Regions from separate parts of the Scandinavium sp. M-37 genome, predicted to be linked through region 4. Evidence: predicted binding sites of a transcription regulator. Region 4 holds the regulator's gene; each other region holds the start of a gene.

Evidence for each region. Region 4 encodes CRP, which controls carbon source genes, mostly activating them, when cyclic AMP is high. Its sites were predicted from a motif close to ATGTGANNNNNNTCACAT; they were not measured.
Region 1: the regulator CRP is predicted to act here: its motif matches at 3,668-3,685, upstream of ACG0Z5_RS03015 (glycoside-pentoside-hexuronide (GPH):cation symporter).
Region 2: the regulator CRP is predicted to act here: its motif matches at 3,189-3,206, upstream of hpt (hypoxanthine phosphoribosyltransferase).
Region 3: the regulator CRP is predicted to act here: its motif matches at 3,768-3,785, upstream of ACG0Z5_RS05270 (acetyl-CoA C-acetyltransferase).

Annotation. Positions count from the first base shown of each region.
Region 1 covers NZ_JBIGIN010000002.1:229,013-234,364, forward strand. The annotation lists gene ACG0Z5_RS03005 (glycoside-pentoside-hexuronide (GPH):cation symporter) at 1-1,010, opposite strand, end outside; gene ACG0Z5_RS03010 (family 43 glycosylhydrolase) at 1,210-2,160, opposite strand; gene ACG0Z5_RS03015 (glycoside-pentoside-hexuronide (GPH):cation symporter) at 2,157-3,560, opposite strand; gene aroP (aromatic amino acid transporter AroP) at 3,750-5,117, opposite strand.
Region 2 covers NZ_JBIGIN010000002.1:256,126-261,477, reverse strand. The annotation lists gene ACG0Z5_RS03130 (ABC transporter permease) at 26-796, opposite strand; gene ACG0Z5_RS03125 (ABC transporter ATP-binding protein) at 793-1,719, opposite strand; gene can (carbonate dehydratase) at 1,825-2,487, shown strand; gene hpt (hypoxanthine phosphoribosyltransferase) at 2,524-3,060, opposite strand; gene ACG0Z5_RS03110 (glucose/quinate/shikimate family membrane-bound PQQ-dependent dehydrogenase) at 3,266-5,352, shown strand, end outside.
Region 3 covers NZ_JBIGIN010000004.1:149,016-154,367, forward strand. The annotation lists gene wzz(fepE) (LPS O-antigen length regulator Wzz(fepE)) at 1-184, opposite strand, end outside; gene kduD (2-dehydro-3-deoxy-D-gluconate 5-dehydrogenase KduD) at 527-1,288, opposite strand; gene kduI (5-dehydro-4-deoxy-D-glucuronate isomerase) at 1,351-2,187, opposite strand; gene ACG0Z5_RS05270 (acetyl-CoA C-acetyltransferase) at 2,514-3,695, opposite strand; gene ACG0Z5_RS05275 (amino acid permease) at 3,914-5,143, shown strand; gene ACG0Z5_RS05280 (aldo/keto reductase family oxidoreductase) at 5,189-5,352, shown strand, end outside.
Region 4 covers NZ_JBIGIN010000016.1:55,746-61,097, reverse strand. The annotation lists gene ACG0Z5_RS13230 (hydrolase) at 1-928, shown strand, start outside; gene ACG0Z5_RS13225 (YheU family protein) at 925-1,143, shown strand; gene ACG0Z5_RS13220 (phosphoribulokinase) at 1,180-2,049, shown strand; gene ACG0Z5_RS13215 (OsmC family protein) at 2,103-2,507, opposite strand; gene crp (cAMP-activated global transcriptional regulator CRP) at 2,814-3,446, shown strand; gene ACG0Z5_RS13205 (YccS/YhfK family putative transporter) at 3,502-5,352, shown strand, end outside.

The DNA.
Region 1 (5,352 bases), on a different contig from region 4:
ACCAGGAAATAGAGTGGGAAGACAACTGCCAGCCAGGTGGGCGGGACAAAGAACATCACGACGCCGATGATGACCAGGAGTAAGTTAATATTTTTGAACAGTGACACCGCCCGATAGCGCTGTGCTAAATAACCCGCGGCGATACTGCCGATAATGGTCCCGATGACGCTGGTGGAAACAAACGCTGATTTCATTGCCGTTCCGGCTGCGCTTTCAACGCCTCCCAACATCAGATAGGTGGCATAGTACAGCGTCGCTGCGCTACGCATCACACCCGCCATGCTGGAAAAGAACGTGATGATCGCCACGATTCGCCACTGATCGTTGGCGAGTAAAATACGCAGATCGCCCATCATACTGTTGTTGCTTTCACTGGTCGGACGGACACGTTCTGACGTTGTGAAGAAGCAGAAAAATAACATGATCACGGCCAGGGTCCCCATAATCGCCATTGTGGCCTGGAAACCAAACTGTTTATTCTCTTTTCCAAGCCAGTCGACTAAGAATAAAGTCGCCACCGAGACCACAAGACCGGCAAGGGAAGAGATGGTGAAGCGATAGGATTGCGCGGATAAACGATCTTTTTCATCAGCTGTAATCACCCCGCCAAGTGCACAGTAAGGAATATTGATAAAGGTGTAGCACAGCATTAATAACGTATAGGTGATATAGGCATAGAGTAATTTACCCGATGCGCCAAAGTCTGGCGTTGTGAAGGTTAATACCGCCAATACCGCGTAAGGAATGGCGAACCAAATCAACCATGGCCGAAAATGGCCCCAGCGCGTACGTACCCGATCCGCGACCAATCCCGTTAACGGATCGGTAATGGCGTCGAGAATACGGGTCACCAGAAACATTACCCCGACGGCTGCTGCCGAGAGTCCATAAATATCGGTATAAAAATACGTTAAGAACATAGTAACCGAAGAATAAACGATGCCACATGCGGCATCGCCCATGCCGAAGCCAATTTTCTCGGCAACGGATAATTTCCTGAGTGTTGTCATTTTTCTCTCCAGGCATGAGTGTGTATTTTTTACTCTATGGACTGGGGGTTTATTTGACTATTGAGATATTTGCTCTGATGGTTATGTTTTTTGTCAATTGAGAAAGTTGTCACATAACAATAAATAATTGGTCTGACAAAAAAAGAGGGCTGTTACACCAAAAAACGCTCCTGAAGAGTCAGGAGCGTCGGTCACTGTTTTACAGCGAATCCGCATGCGGGACGCCGAAGTCAGGCATCCCGTTTTCATGCCAGTGGATGAGCTTCAACCGGGTATGGCGGTTAGGGTCATACAGCGGGTCGCCTTCGATTTCGGTGTAGTTTCTGGCGTGATAGACCAGCACATCCTGGCCGTCTGGCGTTTGGGTAAAGCTGTTATGGCCCGGGCCGTATTGCCGATTTTCATAGCTGGTGGTGAACACCGGCTGCGGTGATTTATGCCAGTTGCTGGCCTGCATCGGGTCGGCGTCGAGATCAATCCATAACAGGCCCATGCAGTAGTTCTCATCGGTGGCGCTGGCAGAATAGCTGACGAACAGGCGGTTGCCGTGGACAATCACCGCCGGGCCTTCGTTCACCAGAAAGCCCCGACACTCCCAGTCAAATTCGGGTTTACTGAGCATCACCGGCTGGCCTTTCAGCGTCCATGGATTTTCCAGCTCCGCCAGATACAGATTGGAATTTCCGGCAATATCCGGCGCCTTTTGCGCCCACAGATACCACTGCTTTCCCTGATGCATGAATGTGGTTGCGTCGAGCGCGAAGGTATCAAACGGCGTTTTCACCTGGCCTCTTTCTTGCCACGCACCGGTCAGCGGGTCGGCATCGTCACAGGTCAGCGCGAACATCCGATGCTGGAACATCCCCAATTCATCAAGGTCATGGGTGTGCGTGGCGGCAAAATAGATGACCCAGGTGCCGTCAATGCAGTGCAGTTCCGGCGCCCAAATTAGCTGGCTCATCGGGCCGCTATCGGGTTTACGCCAGACCACTACCGGTTCAGCAGTGCGTAAACCGGCGATGTCAGCGGCGCGGCGGATTTCCAGCCGGTCATATTCCGGTACTGAGGCGATGAAGTAATACGCCCCCTCGTGATGCAGAATAAATGGGTCCGCACGCTGCTCGATAAACGGGTTAGGCCAATTGTTCATTGTGGTTTCCTCACCAGCTCTGCCTGTTGTTGATATTCACTCAGTTCGCGATAGTTCTGACGACGTTTTTCCAGATCGGCCTGGATCTGTTTCATTAATTCCCGATCCACTTTCAGCAGGCGAACGACCCCGGCGGTAATCAGATAACCGACGCCAGGGATGACGCTGAACAGCAGCACGATCCCGTTGAGCGCATCCGGGCCTTGTGCTTTCGCGCCCGCATCATAACCATACCAGGAGAGCAGGAACCCGACCATCGCCCCGGCGACCGCCAGCCCGACTTTCAGGAAGAACAGGTTGCCGGAGAAGCTGATGCCGGTGATGCGTTTACCTGTTTTCCATTCGCCATAGTCGTCCACATCGGCCATCAGCGACCAGTGCAGCGGGGAAGGGATCTGATGCAGGATGTTGAGCAGGAAATAGAGCACCATGATCATCATCGTGGCGTGCGGATCGAAGAAGTAGAAGGCGCAGGAGAAAATCGCTAGCGCAATGTTGGTCCAGAAGAACACCTGCAGTTTGCACCAGCGGTCGGTCAATACCTTCGCTAACATACTGCCGATCATCATCCCGACCACGCCGAGGCTGATAAACAGCGTGGCGAAATGGGTGCTCTGTTGCATTACCCAGGTAACGTAGTACATGGTCGCCGCCATGCGGATAAAGCCCGGGCAGACATTGCACAGGGTCAGCAGCAGGATGCGCACCCACTGATCGTTTTTCCACACGTCTTTAAGATCACGCTTGAGTTCATCGTTGGTTTGCACCGCCGGACGCACGCGTTCACGCACGGTGGCAAAGCAGAACAGGAACATACACATGCCGATAAACGCCAGCACGGTCATCGCCATTTGATAGCCTTTGGCTTTGTTATCGCCGCCAAACCAGTCGACCATTGGCAGTAAGGTCAGCGACAGCAACAGGGTGGCAATGCCGACCATCACGAAGCGATAGGACTGACACGCCACGCGCTCTTTCGGATCGTTGGTGATAACGCTCCCGAGCGAACAATAAGGAATGTTGATCGCCGTATAGGTTATCGACAGCAGGAAGTAGGTCACGAAGGCATAGATAACCTTGCTGCTGTAACTCCATTCCGGGGTGGTGAACATCAGCACGCTGAACAGCGCGTAGGGGAAGGCAATCCACAGTAGCCACGGCCGAAAACGACCATATTTACTGCGGGTGCGGTCCGCCATTGCCCCCATAATCGGGTCCGTCACCGCGTCGATGACGCGAATTGAGAGCAGTAACACCCCGACCAGCGCCGGGGCTAAACCGAAAATATCCGTATAAAAATAGTTAACAAACAACATAATGGCGCCGAAGATGATGTTGCATCCCGCGTCGCCCATTCCGTAGCCGATCTTTTCTTTTACCGATAATTTGTTGTTGTCCATCGACACTTCTCCGCAATGAGATATGCAGATGATTATTCGCAGGCTTTCAAAAAAATGCGTAGCAGGAATGCGGTGATGATATGGATAAATCAGCTGTGGGGAGGAAAGTGTGAAGCGCGTAACATGCTGGTGTAGCGGTTTTCAGCCGCTACACCATGTGGATAATCAGCGTAGTAAGAGAGGATGGGATTACGCGCGAACGGCTTTCGCCCCTCTCTGTTTAACCAGATAGCCAATGCCCAGAATCACAATCCACACTGGGATCAGATATACGGATATGGCCATGCCCGGCGTCATCAGCATGATGACCAGCACTGCGGCAACGGTAAACAGGCAAATCCAGTTTCCCAGCGGATAGAACAGGGCAGGGAAGCGAGTGCTCAGGCCCTGCTGCTGCTTCGCCCGACGGAACTTCATGTGCGCCAGGCTAATCATCGCCCAGTTGATGACCAGCGCAGAAACCACCAGCGCCATCAGCAGACCGAAGGCCGATTCCGGTGCCAGGTAGTTGATCAGCACGCACAGTGCGGTGAACACCGCAGACACCAGAATCGTGTTTACCGGTACACCACGCTTGTCGACTTTGGTCAGCGCTTTCGGGGCATTGCCCTGCTGGGCCAGGCCGAACAGCATCCGGCTGTTGCAATAGACGCAGCTGTTGTAGACCGACAGCGCGGCAGTCAGTACCACCACGTTCAGGGCGTTCGCCACGAAGGTGTCCCCCAGCTCGTGGAAAATCAGCACGAACGGGCTGGTGTCAGAGGTGACGCGGGTCCACGGCAGCAGTGACAGCAGAACGGCCAGCGAGCCTACATAGAAAATCAGGATACGGTAGATAACCTGATTGGTGGCTTTCGGGATGCTCTTCTGCGGGTCATCGGCTTCGGCGGCGGTAATGCCGACCAGCTCAAGGCCGCCAAAGGAGAACATGATGATCGCCATCATCATCACCAGCCCCTGGATGCCATGCGGCAGGAAGCCGCCCTGTTCCCACAGGTTGCGCACGGTTGCCTGTGGGCCACCATTGCCGCTGAACAGTAGCCAGCCACCGAACAGGATCATCGCCACTACCGCGACAACTTTGATGATGGCAAACCAGAACTCCATCTCCCCGAACACTTTCACGTTGGTCAGGTTAATGAGGTTAATTGCCACAAAGAACACCGCTGCTGATGCCCAGGTCGGGATTTCAGGCCACCAGAACTGGATGTATTTCCCGACTGCCGTCAGTTCAGCCATCGCCACCAGGACATACAGCACCCAGTAGTTCCAGCCGGATGCGAAACCGGCAAAGTTGCCCCAGTATTTGTAGGCAAAGTGGCTAAAGGAACCTGCGACCGGCTCTTCAACGACCATTTCACCTAACTGACGCATAATCAGAAAGGCCACGAACCCTGCTATCGCGTAACCGAGAATGATCCCCGGCCCTGCGGATTGAATAACGGAGGCGCTGCCCAGAAACAGGCCCGTTCCGATAGCTCCACCCAGCGCAATCAGCTGAATGTGGCGGTTTTTCAGGCCGCGCTTCAGCTGTTCGCCTTGCTGTTGACCTTCCATTATGAAACCTCGTGAGTGATTAATTTTTCTACGCTTTTTAAGAACCCAATGGGTTCTCAGCGTGTGTCATTATGAACTTCCATATCCTGTACATTATTTTTTACATAGCGGATGGCTGAAAGTTGCGTGTGAGTCTTCCGCAGCTGGAAGAATAGTGGTAAGTGCGGCCGAATGCACCTGCTTTGTGCAGGGATGCTGACGAGTTGCATAAAAAGAAAGCAACTGTAAATGCAGA
Region 2 (5,352 bases), on a different contig from region 4:
AGTGCGGCCCGGCCAAAAGAGAGGCTTAGCTACGCAGCCCGCGACCGCGCTGGATGAGGTACCAGCAGGTAGCATAAAACGCGACGATAAATACCACCAGTACGCCAACGGTAGTGAACAGCGGCACGTCGGAGATACCGAGGAAACCGAAGCGGAAGCCGCTTATCATGTACACAATCGGGTTCAGATGCGACAGCGCCTGCCAGAACGGCGGCAGCAGCGTCAGGGAATAGAACACCCCGCCGAGGTAGGTCAGCGGCGTCAGCACGAAGGTCGGGATCAGGCTGATATCATCAAACGTTTTGGCAAACACCGCATTCAGCAGGCCCGCCAGTGAGAACAGGATAGCCGTCAGCAGCAGGGTCAGCCCAACGAACAGCCAGGAGTGTACCTGGAACGGGACGAAGAACAGCGAAATGGCGGTGACCAGCACCCCGACGCACAGCCCGCGCGCCACGCCGCCGCCGACATAACCGGCGATCACTACGTGCGTCGGCACCGGGGCCACCAGCAGCTCTTCAATGTTGCGCTGGAACTTGGCGCTGAAGAACGAAGAGGCGACGTTGGCGTAGGCGTTGGTGATCACCGCCATCATGATCAGGCCCGGTACGATGAACTGCATGTAGGTGAAGCCATGCATTTCGCCAATCCGAGAACCAATCAGGTTACCGAAGATGATGAAATAGAGGGTCATGGTAATGACCGGTGGCACAAGGGTCTGAACCCAGATCCGCATAAAGCGGTTAATTTCTTTGGCCCAGATACTTTTCAGCGCCACCCAATACAGCTGCATCATGCCCGTTCTCCTGACTTAGTGTGAACCAGCGTGACGAACAGCTCTTCCAGACGGTTAGCCTTGTTACGCATACTCAATACCTGCACGCCCTGCTCACTCAGCTGTGCGAAGACGCTGTTAATTCCCTGCTCGCGCAGCACTTCCACTTCCAGCGTGGAGGTATCGACCAGACGGTACTGATACCCGTCCAGCTTCGGCAGCGGGCTTTTCGCCGCGAGGTCGAGGATGAAGGTTTCCGATTTCAGCTTCGACAACAGGTTTTTCATCGACGTGTTTTCCACCAGCTCGCCGTGCTGGATAATGCCGATGTTACGGCACAGCATTTCTGCTTCTTCCAGATAGTGGGTGGTGAGAATAATGGTGGTGCCTTTATCGTTGAGATCTTTGAGGAAGCTCCACATCGAACGACGCAGTTCGATGTCTACGCCCGCCGTTGGCTCATCAAGGATCAGCAGTTTTGGCTCATGCATCAGCGCGCGAGCAATCATCAGACGACGCTTCATACCGCCGGATAACATCCGCGCACGTTCGTTGCGTTTTTCCCACAGATCGAGCTGCTTCAGGTATTTTTCGCTGCGGGCAACCGCTTCTTTGCGTTCAACGCCGTAGTAACCGGCCTGGTTGACGACAATCTGCTGCACCGTTTCAAACGGGTTGAAGTTGAACTCCTGCGGCACCAGCCCGAGCTGACGCTTGGCGTTAACCACGTCTTTCGCCAGATCGTAGCCAAAGACGTTCACCTGACCGGAGGTTTTGTTCACCAGCGAGCTGATAATCCCGATTGTCGTGGATTTTCCCGCACCGTTGGGGCCCAGCAGCGCATAAAAGTCCCCGGCTTCGACCGTCAAGTCGATGCCACGCAGCGCCTGAACGCCGCCTGGATAGGTCTTTTTAAGCTGTTTCAATTCAAGTGCAATGGTCATTCAATGTCTCTTTTAAAATCTTGCAATCGTTGTATGGTTTTAAATAAAGCCGAGTTGACCTATATTAGCTCAACGCACTAACTTGGTTACAGGTCATTAACTTCCATGAACGACATAGATACACTCATCAGCAATAATGCACTATGGTCAAAGATGCTGAATGAAGAGGATCCTGGTTTCTTTGAGAAACTGGCAAAGGCGCAGAAACCGCGCTTTCTATGGATTGGATGCTCCGACAGTCGCGTTCCTGCTGAACGTCTGACGGGTCTTGAGCCGGGTGAACTGTTCGTTCACCGTAACGTGGCAAACCTGGTGATTCACACCGACCTAAACTGCCTGTCCGTGGTTCAGTATGCAGTAGATGTACTGGAAGTCGAGCATATCATCATCTGCGGTCACTACGGCTGCGGCGGTGTGCAGGCTGCGGTTGAGAATCCGGAGTTGGGGCTTATCGACAACTGGCTACTCCACATTCGCGACATCTGGTACAAACACAGCTCCCTGCTTGGCGAAATGCCGCAGGATCGTCGCCTCGATACCCTGTGCGAACTGAACGTAATGGAGCAGGTTTATAACCTCGGCCACTCGACTATCATGCAGTCCGCCTGGAAACGCGGGCAGAAAGTGAATATTCACGGCTGGGCCTACGGCATTCACGACGGCCTGCTGCGTGACCTCGACGTCACCGCGACCAACCGCGAAAGCCTGGAGCAGGGTTACCGCAAAGCGATTTCCAACCTCCATACCCGCCACATCAATCACAAATAAATCAGTAAAAAATGCCCGGTCTCACCGGGCAATTTTTTATTCGTCGAGCGGCACCACTTTCCCGACATACGGCAGATGGCGATAACGCTGTGCGTAATCAATTCCATACCCCACCACGAATTCATCAGGAATCGAGAAGCCCACAAACTCGACCGGCACCTCAACTTCACGACGCTCTGGTTTATCCAGCAGGGTGCAAATCGCCAGCGATTTCGGGCCACGCAGGCTGAGGATTTCACGCACTTTAGAGAGCGTGTTCCCGGAGTCGATGATGTCTTCGACAATCAGCACATCTTTACCGCGGATATCTTCATCGAGATCTTTAAGGATTTTCACATCACGAGTGGTCGACATACCGCTGCCGTAGCTGGAAGCCGTCATAAAATCGACTTCATGGGAGACGTGCACTTCACGGCACAGGTCTGCCATGAACATAAATGAGCCACGCAGCAGGCCAACCAGCACCATATCGCTGCCGCTGTCCTGATAATGTTCGGTAATTTGACGGCCCAATTCGGCGATACGTGCTTTGATCTCCGCTTCCGGGATCATCACTTCAACAGTATGTTTCATAACACTAACCATATGATTTCAGGGTAAATCTTTCAACCACGCGGGTCAGTGCCTGCGCGGTTGATCGGCAAGCCATGCAGTATACCAGCAAAAGCATTTATGGGGTGTATGAGATAAGAAAGCTCAATTTGTGATTCCGATCACACTTGTTAAATCCTATAATTAATTGCTACTAAAAAATTAACAACATACAGGTGTGCTTTCTATGGCAGAAACAAAACCACAACAGACCGGGCTTCTGGTGAAGCTGACGGCGCTGTTTGCAGCCTTTTGCGGGCTGTATCTCTTAATCGGTGGGGTCTGGCTCGTCTCCTTAGGCGGGTCATGGTACTACCCTATCGTCGGACTCGTGATGCTGGCCGTCACCGCCATGCTGTGGCGCGGTAAGCGTTCCGCCCTGTGGCTGTATGCGCTGGTGCTGCTGGTGACCATGATTTGGGGCGTCTGGGAAGTCGGCTTCGACTTCTGGGCACTGACGCCGCGCAGCGACATTCTGGTGTTCTTCGGCATCTGGCTTATCCTGCCATTTGTCTGGCGTCGCCTGATTGTGCCATCCAGCGGGGCTGTTGCCGCCCTGGTGGTGGTGTTGCTGATTTCTGGGGGCATTCTGACCTGGGCGGGCTTCCACGATCCGCAGGAAATCAACGGCACGCTGAGCACCGACGTGACGCCAGCAACCCCGATTTCTCAGGTTGCCGATCAGGACTGGCCTGCGTATGGTCGTAATCAGGAAGGCCAGCGCTGGTCTCCACTGAAGCAAATCAACGCCGACAACGTTCATCAGCTGAAAGAAGCCTGGGTCTTCCGGACTGGCGATCTGAAGCAGCCGAACGATCCGGGTGAAATCACTAACGAAGTGACGCCAATTAAAGTCGGCGACATGCTGTATCTCTGTTCCGCGCACCAGCGTCTGTTTGCTCTGGATGCGGCCACCGGGAAAGAGAAATGGCACTTCGACCCGCAGCTCAATACCAACACCTTCTTCCAGCACGTAACGTGCCGCGGTGTGTCTTATCACGAAGCGAAAGCGGATAGCGCCCCGGCGAATGTCGTTGCAGACTGCCCGCGCCGTATCCTGCTGCCGGTGAACGACGGTCGTCTGTTCGCGCTGAATGCCGATAACGGCAAGCTGTGTGAAAGCTTTGGCAACAAAGGCGTGCTGAATCTGCAGACTAACCAGCCGGTCACTACGCCGGGCATGTACGAGCCGACGTCGCCGCCAATCGTGACCGATACCACCATCGTCATCGCCGGTTCCGTGACCGATAACTTCTCGACCCGTGAAGCGTCTGGTGTGATCCGTGGTTTCGACGTGAACACCGGTAAACTGCTGTGGGCCTTTGATCCGGGTGCGAAAGATCCTAACGCTATCCCGAATGACGAGCACAAATTCAGCCTGAACTCGCCGAACTCCTGGGCGCCTGCCGCCTATGACGCGAAGCTGGATCTGGTGTATCTGCCGATGGGCGTCTCCACTCCGGATATCTGGGGCGGCAATCGCACGCCGGAGCAGGAACGCTATGCCAACTCTATCGTGGCGCTGAATGCGACCACCGGTAAGCTGGCCTGGAGTTACCAGACCGTTCATCACGATCTCTGGGATATGGACCATCCGTCACAGCCGACGCTGGCGGATATCACCGTTGACGGCAAAACCGTACCGGTGGTTTACGCCCCGGCGAAAACTGGCAACATCTTCGTGCTCGACCGTCGTAACGGCGAACTCGTTGTGCCAGCGCCAGAAAAACCGGTTCCACAGGGCCCTGCAAAAGGCGACCGTCTGAGCCCAACTCAGCCGTTCTCTGACCTCTCCTTCCGGCCGAAGAAAGACATGAGCGGCGCGGACATGTGGGGTGCCACCATGTTCGACCAGCTGGTGTGCCGTGTGATGTTCCATCAACTGCGCTACGAGGGCATCTTCACGCCACCGTCTGAGCAGGGCACGCTGGTGTTCCCGGGTAACCTGGGGATGTTCGAATGGGGTGGGATTTCCGTTGACCCGAACCGTCAGGTGGCTATCGCTAACCCGATCGCTCTGCCGTTCGTTTCCCGTCTGATGCCGCGCGGTCCGGGTAACCCGATGGAACAACCGACTGATGCGAAAGGCTCCGGTACTGAAACCGGCATTCAGCCACAGTACGGCGTGCCGTATGGCGTGACGCTGAACCCGTTCCTGTCACCGTTTGGCCTGCCGTGTAAACAGCCAGGCTGGGGTTATATCTCCGCCCTGGACCTGAAAACTAACCAGATCGCATGGAAAAAACGTATCGGTACGCCGCAGGACAGCCTGGG
Region 3 (5,352 bases), on a different contig from region 4:
AGAAGCTCACCAGCAGCCCAATCATCGCAAAACCAAAAACGACGCTGAGGATGCGTTTCTTCGCATTCCAGAGAATTTCAACCATCGCCAGCAGATCGATTTCCTGGCCGAATGAAGCCATCGGCGTGGCGTTTGGGAAGGAGACGACTGTGTCCTTTTGCGGTTTGATATCCATAGTTGACATAATTTTTCGCGTTCACGGTGCCGGGTTAAGATTTGGTTAATATATCCCCATAAGAATTTTCTGAAAACCTTTACGTGATAAAAAATGAAAATTTGATGGATGATGAGAGAATCACACCGCATCACCGAACCTATTTATAACCGTTGAGATTTAATGCCTACCTGAACAGGTAGTTGAAATATGGCTTTTCACTGCTTTAAGAATAATTAGGAATCGCACCCTATTTATTGCTACAAAACGTACAAATTCTGTTACTCAAAATATAAATACACACTTTAAAAACCATTAAATACAAAAAACCCCGCCATTAGGCGGGGTTGTCATTCGTAACCTGCGATGAGCTTAACGTGCGAGCCAACCGCCGTCGACTGCTACGGTGTAACCGTTGATATAGTCTGAGGCGCCGGAGGCCAGGAACACCACTGGCCCCATCAGGTCAGACGGCAGACCCCAACGTCCCGCCGGGATACGGTCAAGGATTTCCGCACTGCGCTGCTCATCGGCACGCAGCTGCTGGGTGTTGTTGGTGGCCATATAGCCCGGGGCAATCGCATTCACGTTGATGCCATGTTTTGCCCACTCGTTCGCCAGCAGGCGAGTTACGCCCATTACGCCGCTTTTCGATGCGGTGTAAGAAGGTACACGGATCCCGCCCTGGAAAGAGAGCATCGAGGCAATATTAATGATTTTGCCGCCGTTGCCCTGGCTGATGAAGTGCTTCGCCGCCGCCTGAGACATAAAGAACACCGCTTTGATGTTCAGGTTCATCACGTCGTCCCAGTCCTTCTCGCTGAACTCAATCGCATCCTGGCGACGAATCAGTCCGGCGTTATTCACCAGAATATCAATATGTCCAAATTCGGCGACTGCGCGTTCCAGCAGCTGAGGAATACCGTCAATATTACGCAGGTCGGCAGTCAGGCTGAGAAAACGGCGGCCACGGGAAGTGACCTGCTCGATAGTCTCGGTCGGTTCAACGATGTTAATGCCGACGATATCACAGCCCGCTTCCGCCAGGCCGATGGCCATCCCCTGACCTAAACCGGTGTCACACCCGGTGACTACAGCGACTTTGCCTGCCAGTGAAAATGTATCGAGAATCATAAAAAAATCCTTACTCATTTTGCGCCTGCATTCGACAGGCAAGATGATGGTTTGCCCGCGATTTAACGCAGATCTTTAACGGCGACGTGGTCCATATCATCGAAGACCTGGTTTTCACCAACCATGCCCCAGATAAAGGTGTAGGCCTGTGTGCCCACGCCTGAATGAATCGACCAGCTCGGTGAAATCACCGCTTGCTCGTTGTGCATCACGATATGGCGTGTCTCCTGCGGCTGTCCCATCATGTGGAATACGCAGGCGTCATCGGCCATATTGAAATAGAAGTACACTTCCATCCGACGCTCATGGGTATGACACGGCATGGTGTTCCACAGGTTACCCGGAGCCAGTTCGGTCAGACCCATGCTGAGCTGGCAGGTTTCCAGCACGTCCGGCACAAAGTATTTATTGATTGTGCGGCGGTTACTGGTGAGGTTATCGCCGAGGGTGACCGGCGCAACATCGGCTGGCGTCACTTTTTTGGTCGGATAAGTGGAGTGTGCCGGGGCGCAGTTGTAGTAAAACTTGGCGGGTTTCGCCGGGTCGATGCTTGCAAACACCACCTCTTTCGCCCCCTTGCCGACATACAGCGCATCGCGATGGCCGATTTCATAGCATTTGCCGTCGACCGTAATGGTGCCCGGGCCACCGATATTGATAACGCCCAACTCGCGGCGTTCGAGGAAATAGCTCACGCCCAGTTGCTTCCCGACTTCACCGCCGACGGACACCGTTTTGGCAACCGGCATAATCCCGCCCACAATAATGCGGTCGATATGGCTGTACACCATGGTGTACTCGTCTGCGACAAATACCTGCTCAACTAAAAATTCATTGCGCAGTCCCTGCGTGTCGAGGGTTTTGGCGTGCGCACTGTGGATGCTTTGTCTGATGTCCACATTTACCTCCAGCTAAAGTTGTCCATTTTGAAAAGCAGTTTCGCTTTTCCGTTAAGGTCATCTTAGTCTTCCGCTGATGGGTTTTCAATTACAAATAAAACAGTGTTTCACTTTTTCTGCATTAAAATACCAGAAATGCAAAAGCGATCACGTTCCTGCTGGATAGCCCGCCAGGAACAGAGATTAAAAAACCATGACAAACAATAAGTTGCACAACCTTTAAAAAAGGACGCGTATGAACTCAAAGCGGGTTTAAAATCAAAGATCAGAGGTCAAAAAGGAAGGGATATCAACCCGACAGCAGGGTGCAGCCGGGCAAAGTAAATTTATTCGCGCTCAACCGCCAGGGCAACCCCCTGCCCGCCGCCGATGCACAGCGTTGCCAGCCCTTTACGGGCATCGCGCTTGATCATTTCATGCACCAGCGACACCAAAATACGACAGCCGGACGCGCCAATCGGATGGCCCAGGGCAATCGCCCCGCCGTTAACGTTGACGCGCGATTCGTCCCACTCCAGCACTTTACCGACCGAAATGGCCTGAGCGGCAAATGCCTCGTTGGCCTCAATCAAATCGACGTCGTTCAACTGCCAACCCACGCGTTCCAGACAACGGCGTGTGGCATAAACTGGCGCAATCCCCATCAGCGCAGGATCGACCCCGACGCTGGCGAAGGCGCGGATCCGGGCCAGAATCGGCAGATTCAGCTCCATCGCTTTGGATTCACTCATCATCATCACCGCCGCCGCACCGTCGTTGATCGACGACGCGTTCCCCGCAGTCACCGACCCGAGGGTATCAAATGCGGGCATCAGACGAGCCAGCCCTTCGGCGCTGGCATCAGTGCGCGGCTGCTCATCGGTGTCCACCACCTGAGTGAGGCCGTTTTGCTGCACATTCACTACCGGCACAATTTCATCGCGAAAGCGCCCGGAATCAATTGCCCGACGCGCTTTTTGCTGCGAACTGAGCGCCCAGGCATCCTGCAATTCACGCGAAATACCGTATTCCCGGGCCAGATTTTCGGCGGTCACGCCCATGTGATAATCATTGAACGCATCCCACAGCCCGTCGTGAACCAGGCTGTCGAGCAGCTGACTGTTACCCAGTTGTGCCCCGGTACGGCTGTCGGTTAACACATGCGGCGCGCGGCTCATGTTTTCCTGTCCGCCAGCAATCACCACATCAGCCTCACCGCACTGAATCGCCTGAGTGGCGAGATGCAGCGCCTTGAGACCTGAGCCGCAGACATCGTTGATGGTTATCGCGGAAACGGTATTTGGCAGCCCACCTTTTATGGCCGACTGCCGCGCAGGGTTTTGCCCGGCGCCCGCGGTCAGTACCTGTCCGAGGATAACCTCATCGACCACCATGGGATCTATTCCGGTACGATCCACCAGTGCCTGCACCACTACGCTCCCCAGTTCAACCGCCGTAAAACGCGACAATGCCCCCTGGAAGCAGCCAATCGGCGTACGTACGGCACCTACGATAACGACGTCTTTCATCCCGACCTCAGCGCAAATAATCAGCGCTATAGTAGAGCATTGTTATCAACTATTATCGTAATTGTTTAAAAAAAGTGAGTTTTATCACAAAGGATATCGCCTTCACGTAACATTCATCTGGCGTATGAATGCTAACCACAATTCTCCCTCCCCCGCGCTGGTTGAAATAAGGTAAACTCGCCGCTGTTTTTTCGTTATCTGGTTTAAAAGTTCAACTAATGTCGAAATTATGGTCAAAAGACGAAACCCTCTGGAGTTTCGCCTTATATGGTACTGCGGTAGGGGCTGGCACCCTGTTCCTGCCGATTCAGCTGGGCTCCGCAGGAGCTATGGTGCTGCTGGTAACTGCCCTGGTCGCCTGGCCGTTAACCTATTGGCCGCACCGTGCCCTGTGCCGTTTTATTCTCTCTGCAAACCTGCCCGCTAACGTTGGGATCACCGGCGCGGTCAATCATTACTACGGTAAGAAAATCGGTAATCTCATCACTGCGCTCTATTTCATCGCCTTCTTTGTGGTGGTGCTGATCTACGCCGTGGCGATTACCAATTCTCTCACGGAACAGCTGGCAAAACAGATGACGGTGACGCTCGGCGTGCGGATGCTGGTAAGCCTGGCGGTAGTGCTGGTACTCAACCTTATCTTCCTGATGGGCCGCCACGCGACGCTGAAGGTGATGGGTTTTCTGGTGTTTCCACTGATTGCCTACTTCCTGTTCCTGTCGCTCTACCTGACCGGCTCCTGGGAACCGGCCAGATTCAGCGGTCAGCTAAGCTTTTCGCCACAGACGCTGCACCAGATTTGGCTCTCCATTCCCGTGATGGTTTTCGCTTTTAGCCATACGCCGATTATCTCGACCTTCGCCATCGACAGACGCGAAAAGTTTGGCGATGCGGCCATGGATAAATGCAAAAAGATTATGCGGATTGCCTACCTCATTATCTGCCTGAGCGTGCTGTTCTTTGTCTTCAGCTGCCTGTTGGCTATCCCGGAAGGCTACATCACCCACGCCAAAAATGAGGGTGTCACCATTCTTTCGGCGCTGGCGATGATGCCTGCGGCACCGCACTGGCTGGCGGTTTCTGGCATTATTGTGGCGATCGTAGCGATGTCAAAATCGTTCCTCGGCACCTATTTCGGCGTGATTGAAGGTGCCAGCGAAATGGTGCGCACCACCCTGAATCAGGTCGGCGTACGTAAAAGCCGCGCCTTTAACCGCGCGACCTCCATTTTGCTGGTCTCCGCCGTGACCTTCGCGGTGTGCTGCATTAATCCCAACGCGATTTCGATGATTTATGCCATCAGCGGGCCGTTGATTGCGATGATCCTGTTCATCATGCCAACGCTTTCAACCTACGCCATTCCAGCGCTGAAACCGTATCGGTCGGTAGGCAGCCTGCTGACGCTGATTGTCGGCCTGCTCTGCGTCTCGGTGATGTTCTTCGGTTAATGATAGGTTTACACTGACTCGTTGAGCCATTATGAGGATACAGATATGTCCAGCGTTAAACAGTCCGGCAGCTTTACTCTTGGCAATCGCGAAGTCTGGCGTCTCGGTTACGGGGCGATGCAGCTCGCCGGCCCTGGCGTTTTTGGGCCGCCGAAAGATCCGCAGACGGCGGTAAAAGTGCTGCAAGCCGCGCTTGACGCTGGCGTGAA
Region 4 (5,352 bases):
CATGCTGCCACGTCTTATCCGTCGCAAAGTGCTATTCACGCCGCACTGGCAGCGTCTTGAGCTTCCGGACGGGGACTTTGTCGATCTGGCGTGGAGTGAAGATCCCAACCAGGCACGGCATAAGCCCCGTCTGGTGGTGTTCCACGGTCTGGAAGGCAGCCTGTACAGCCCATACGCCCACGGTCTTATCCACGCGGCACAGCAGCGCGGTTGGCTCGGAGTCGTGATGCATTTTCGCGGTTGCAGTGGGGAACCGAACCGCAATCAGCGTATCTACCATTCGGGTGAAACCGAAGACGGCACCTGGTTCCTTTCCTGGCTGCGCCGGGAATTTGGCAACGTACCGACCGCCGCGGTGGGCTATTCGCTCGGGGGTAATATGCTCGGCTGCCTGCTAGCCAAAGAGGGCGACAGCACCCCGCTCGACGCGGCGGTTATCGTCTCTGCACCGTTCATGCTCGAAGCCTGCAGCTACCATATGGATAAAGGCTTCTCGCGCGTTTATCAGCGCTATCTCCTGAACCTGCTGAAAGCCAACGCCTCGCGCAAGCTGAAAGCCTATCCGGGGACCTTACCCGTTGATTTGAAGCGCCTGAAAAGCGTGCGCCGCATTCGTGAGTTCGACGATTTGATCACCTCGAAAATCCACGGATTTGCCGATGCGATAGATTACTACCGCCAGTGTAGCGCGATGTCGGTGCTGAGTCAGATAACCAAACCGACGCTGATCATTCATGCTAAAGATGACCCCTTTATGGATCATCACTCGATTCCCGCTCAGGAAGAGCTTCCGGCAAACATTCAGTATCAGCTGACCGAGCATGGCGGCCACGTCGGTTTTGTCGGCGGTACGCTGCGCCATCCGGAAATGTGGCTCGAAAAACGCATCCCGGCCTGGCTGACACAATGGTTAGGAGCAATACAATGATTATTCCCTGGGAAAACCTGGCTCCCGAAACGCTCGAAAATCTGATTGAAAGCTTTGTGTTGCGCGAAGGTACCGATTATGGTGAACATGAACGTTCGCTAGAAGACAAGGTCGCCGACGTAAAACAACAATTGAAAAGCGGGGACGTCGTCCTGGTGTGGTCCGAACTGCACGAGACGGTGAACCTAATGCCCCGTACCCAATTCCACGGCTGACTATACTCAAAAATATTACTGCTTCAGGGAGTAGTTATGTCTGCCAAACATCCGGTGATCGCCGTGACCGGCTCCAGCGGCGCGGGAACCACCACCACCAGCCTCGCCTTCCGTAAAATCTTTGCCCAACTCAATCTGACCGCTGCGGAAGTGGAAGGCGACAGTTTCCACCGTTACACCCGCCCAGAAATGGACATGGCCATCCGCAAAGCGCGCGATATGGGTCGACACATCAGTTATTTTGGCCCGGACGCCAACGATTTCGGCCTACTCGAACAGACGTTTTTGACCTATGGCCTGGACGGCAGCGGGCAGTCGCGTAAATACCTGCATACCTACGACGAGGCGGTGCCGTGGAATCAGGTGCCTGGGACGTTTACGCCGTGGCAACCGCTGCCTGAACCCTCCGATGTGCTGTTTTATGAAGGCCTGCACGGCGGGGTTGTAACCCCGCAGCACGACGTGGCAAAACACGTCGATTTGCTGGTCGGCGTGGTGCCGATTGTGAACCTCGAATGGATCCAAAAGCTGACGCGTGACACCAGCGAACGCGGACATTCCCGGGAAGCAGTCATGGATTCAGTGGTGCGTTCGATGGAAGACTATATCAACTTCATCACCCCGCAGTTCTCACGTACCCACATTAACTTCCAGCGCGTACCCACCGTGGACACCTCCAACCCGTTCGCGGCGAAAGGGATCCCCTCGCTCGATGAAAGCTTTGTGGTCATCCATTTCCAGAATCTGGGCGATATTGATTTCCCCTGGCTGCTGGCGATGCTACAGGGTTCATTCATTTCTCACATGAATACATTAGTGGTGCCGGGCGGGAAGATGGGGCTGGCTATGGAGCTGATTATGTCGCCGCTGGTCGAGCGGTTGATGGAAGGCAAAAAGATAGGTTGATGTCATCCGAAAAACAGTAGGCCCGGTCAGCGCAGCGCCACCGGGCAGGCGGCTTACCCTTCGACCACTTCAAACGAATGGGTAATTTTCGCCGCTTTCTCCAGCATCAGCGCCACCGAGCAGTATTTCTCAGCGGACAAATCCACCGCACGCGACACCGCGGCTTCTTTCAGCTCTTTCCCGGTCACGATGAAGTGCAAATTAATGTGGGTAAACAAACGCGGAGCTTCTTCACGACGCTCAGAGGTCAACTTCACCTCGCAATCGGTCACGTCATGACGCCCCTTTTGCAGAATCGATACCACGTCAATCGCGCTGCATCCTCCCGCGGCCATCAGCACCATTTCCATCGGGCTTGGCGCTTTGTCACCAGAGTTACCGTCCATCAGGATTTGGTGGCCAGAAGCAGACTCGCCCAGGAAGGTTAAACCCTCAACCCATTTCACACGCGCTTGCATAATTGTTAACTCCAGAGTTGCAATTTTCCTGACAGATTACGCGCACATAACAATTCTCGCAACGGAAGGCGACGTGCGTCATGCTGAAGCGAGACACCAGGAGACACGCGGCAAAAGCTATGCTAAAACAGTCGGGATGCTACAGTAATACATTGAAGTACTGCATGTATGCAGAGGACATCACACTACAGGCTGCAGTAAAATCCGACAGCCGACTTCCCAGGCACAGGGAAGGATACGATTGCAAAGCCAGCGGCAGTGTCTTATCTGCCACTGGAGACAGCTTATAACAGAGGATAACCGCGCATGGTGCTTGGCAAACCGCAAACAGACCCTACCCTTGAATGGTTCTTGTCTCATTGCCACATTCATAAGTACCCATCGAAGAGCACGCTGATTCACCAGGGTGAAAAAGCAGAAACGCTGTACTACATCGTGAAAGGCTCCGTTGCAGTACTCATCAAGGATGAAGAAGGTAAAGAGATGATCCTCTCTTACCTTAACCAGGGCGACTTTATCGGTGAGCTTGGCCTGTTCGAAGAAGGTCAGGAGCGTAGTGCCTGGGTTCGGGCGAAAACCGCTTGTGAAGTGGCCGAAATCTCCTACAAAAAATTCCGTCAGCTTATCCAGGTGAACCCGGATATTCTGATGCGCCTCTCCTCCCAGATGGCGCGTCGCCTGCAGGTCACCTCTGAAAAAGTGGGCAACCTGGCGTTCCTCGACGTAACCGGTCGTATCGCGCAGACGCTGCTGAACCTGGCAAAACAGCCTGATGCTATGACCCACCCGGACGGTATGCAAATTAAAATCACCCGTCAGGAAATCGGTCAGATCGTTGGCTGCTCACGTGAAACCGTGGGCCGTATTCTGAAAATGCTGGAAGATCAGAATCTGATCTCCGCCCACGGTAAAACTATCGTGGTTTACGGTACCCGCTAAGCCAGATTAACGGCGTATTGCCCTGGGGCAGTACGCCGTTTTTGTCTCTCCCCTCATGTGGCGCAGGCTGATTTATCACCCGGAAATTAACTACGCACTGCGACAAACGCTGGTGCTCTGTTTACCCGTGGCTATCGGTCTGGCTCTGGGTTATCTCAAGTACGGTCTGCTGTTTTCATTGGTTCCCGCCTGCTGCAACATTGCCGGGCTGGACACGCCCCACAAACGTTTCTTCAAGCGCCTGATTATTGGCGGCTCGCTGTTTGCGGGCTGTAGCCTCGCGGTACAGCTGCTGCTGGCGCGTGACGTGCCGCTGCCCATTATTCTGAGCGGGCTGGCGATGCTACTCGGCGTTACCGCCGAAATCAGTTCTCTGCACGCGCGCCTGCTGCCCGCCTCGCTGATTGCCTCGATCTTCACCCTCAGCCTCGCAGGCAATATGCCGGTGTGGCAGCCGCTGCTGATTTACGCTCTCGGCACTCTGTGGTACGGCCTGTTTAACTGGTTCTGGTTCTGGATGTGGCGCGAACAGCCGCTGCGCGAATCCCTGAGCCTGCTCTATCGCCAGCTAGCGGATTATTGTGAAGCCAAATACAGCCTCCTGACTCAGCACACCGATCCTGAAAAAGCGCTGCCACCGCTACTCAACCGTCAGCAGAAGGCAGTCGACCTGATTACCCAGTGTTACCAGCAAATGCATATGCTCGCAGCCAACCAGAATCACGAATACAAGCGCCTGCTGCGCGCCTTCCAGATGGGCCTCGACCTGCAAGAACATATTTCAGTCAGCCTGCATCAGCCAGCGGAAGTGCAAAAACTGGTGGAACGCAGCCACGCTGAAGCGGTGATCCGCTGGAATGCACAAACCATCGCCGCCCGGCTGCGGGTGATGGCCGATGACATTCTTTATCACCGTTTTCCGCAGCGCTTTAACATGGATAAACAGATTGGCGCTCTGGAAAAAATCGCCCATCAGCACCCGGATAATCCCGTCGGCCAGTTCTGCGCCTGGCATTTCAGCCGTATCGCCCGCGTCTTGCGGATGCAGCGCCCGCTGTACCCGCGCAATCTGATGGCCGATAACGAACGCCGTCTGCCGGTTTTCGCCGCGCTGAAAAGCTACCTGTCGTTTAAATCTCCGGCGCTGCGAAACGCGGCGCGAATCAGCGTGATGCTGAGCATCGCCAGCCTGATGGGGGCGGCGCTGAATCTGCCGAAGCCGTACTGGATCCTGATGACCGTCCTGCTGGTGACGCAAAACGGCTACGGCGCAACGCGCGTGCGAATTTTCCACCGGGCCGCGGGCACGCTGGCCGGGCTGGTGATTGCCGCAGGCACCCTGCACTTCCACGTACCGGAAGGCTACACCCTGGCGTCGATGTTATTGATTACCCTGGCGAGCTATCTGATCATTCGCAAGAGCTACGGCTGGGCCACCGTGGGCTTTACGGTCACCGCGGTATACACCATTCAGCTGCTGACGCTCAACGGCGAACATTTCATTCTGGCTCGTTTTGTCGACACGGTGATTGGCTGTCTGATAGCCTTCGGCGGAATGGTCTGGCTGTGGCCGCAGTGGCAAAGCGGGCTACTGCGTAAAAATGCCCAGCAGGCGCTGGAGGCCGACCAGGATGCCCTGCGGCTGATCCTCAGTAACGACCCGCAGGCACCCACCCTGGCATATCAGCGGATGCGCGTGAATCAGGCGCACAACGCGCTGTTCAACTCGCTGAATCAGGCGATGCAGGAACCGGGCTTTAACTCGCATTATCTGGCGGATATGAAGCTGTGGGTAACGCACAGCCAGTTTATCGTCGAGCATATCAATGCCATGACCACGCTGGCGCGCGAGCACAACATGCTGACCGAAGATTTGGCCCAGCGTTATTTGCAGTCCTGCGAAATT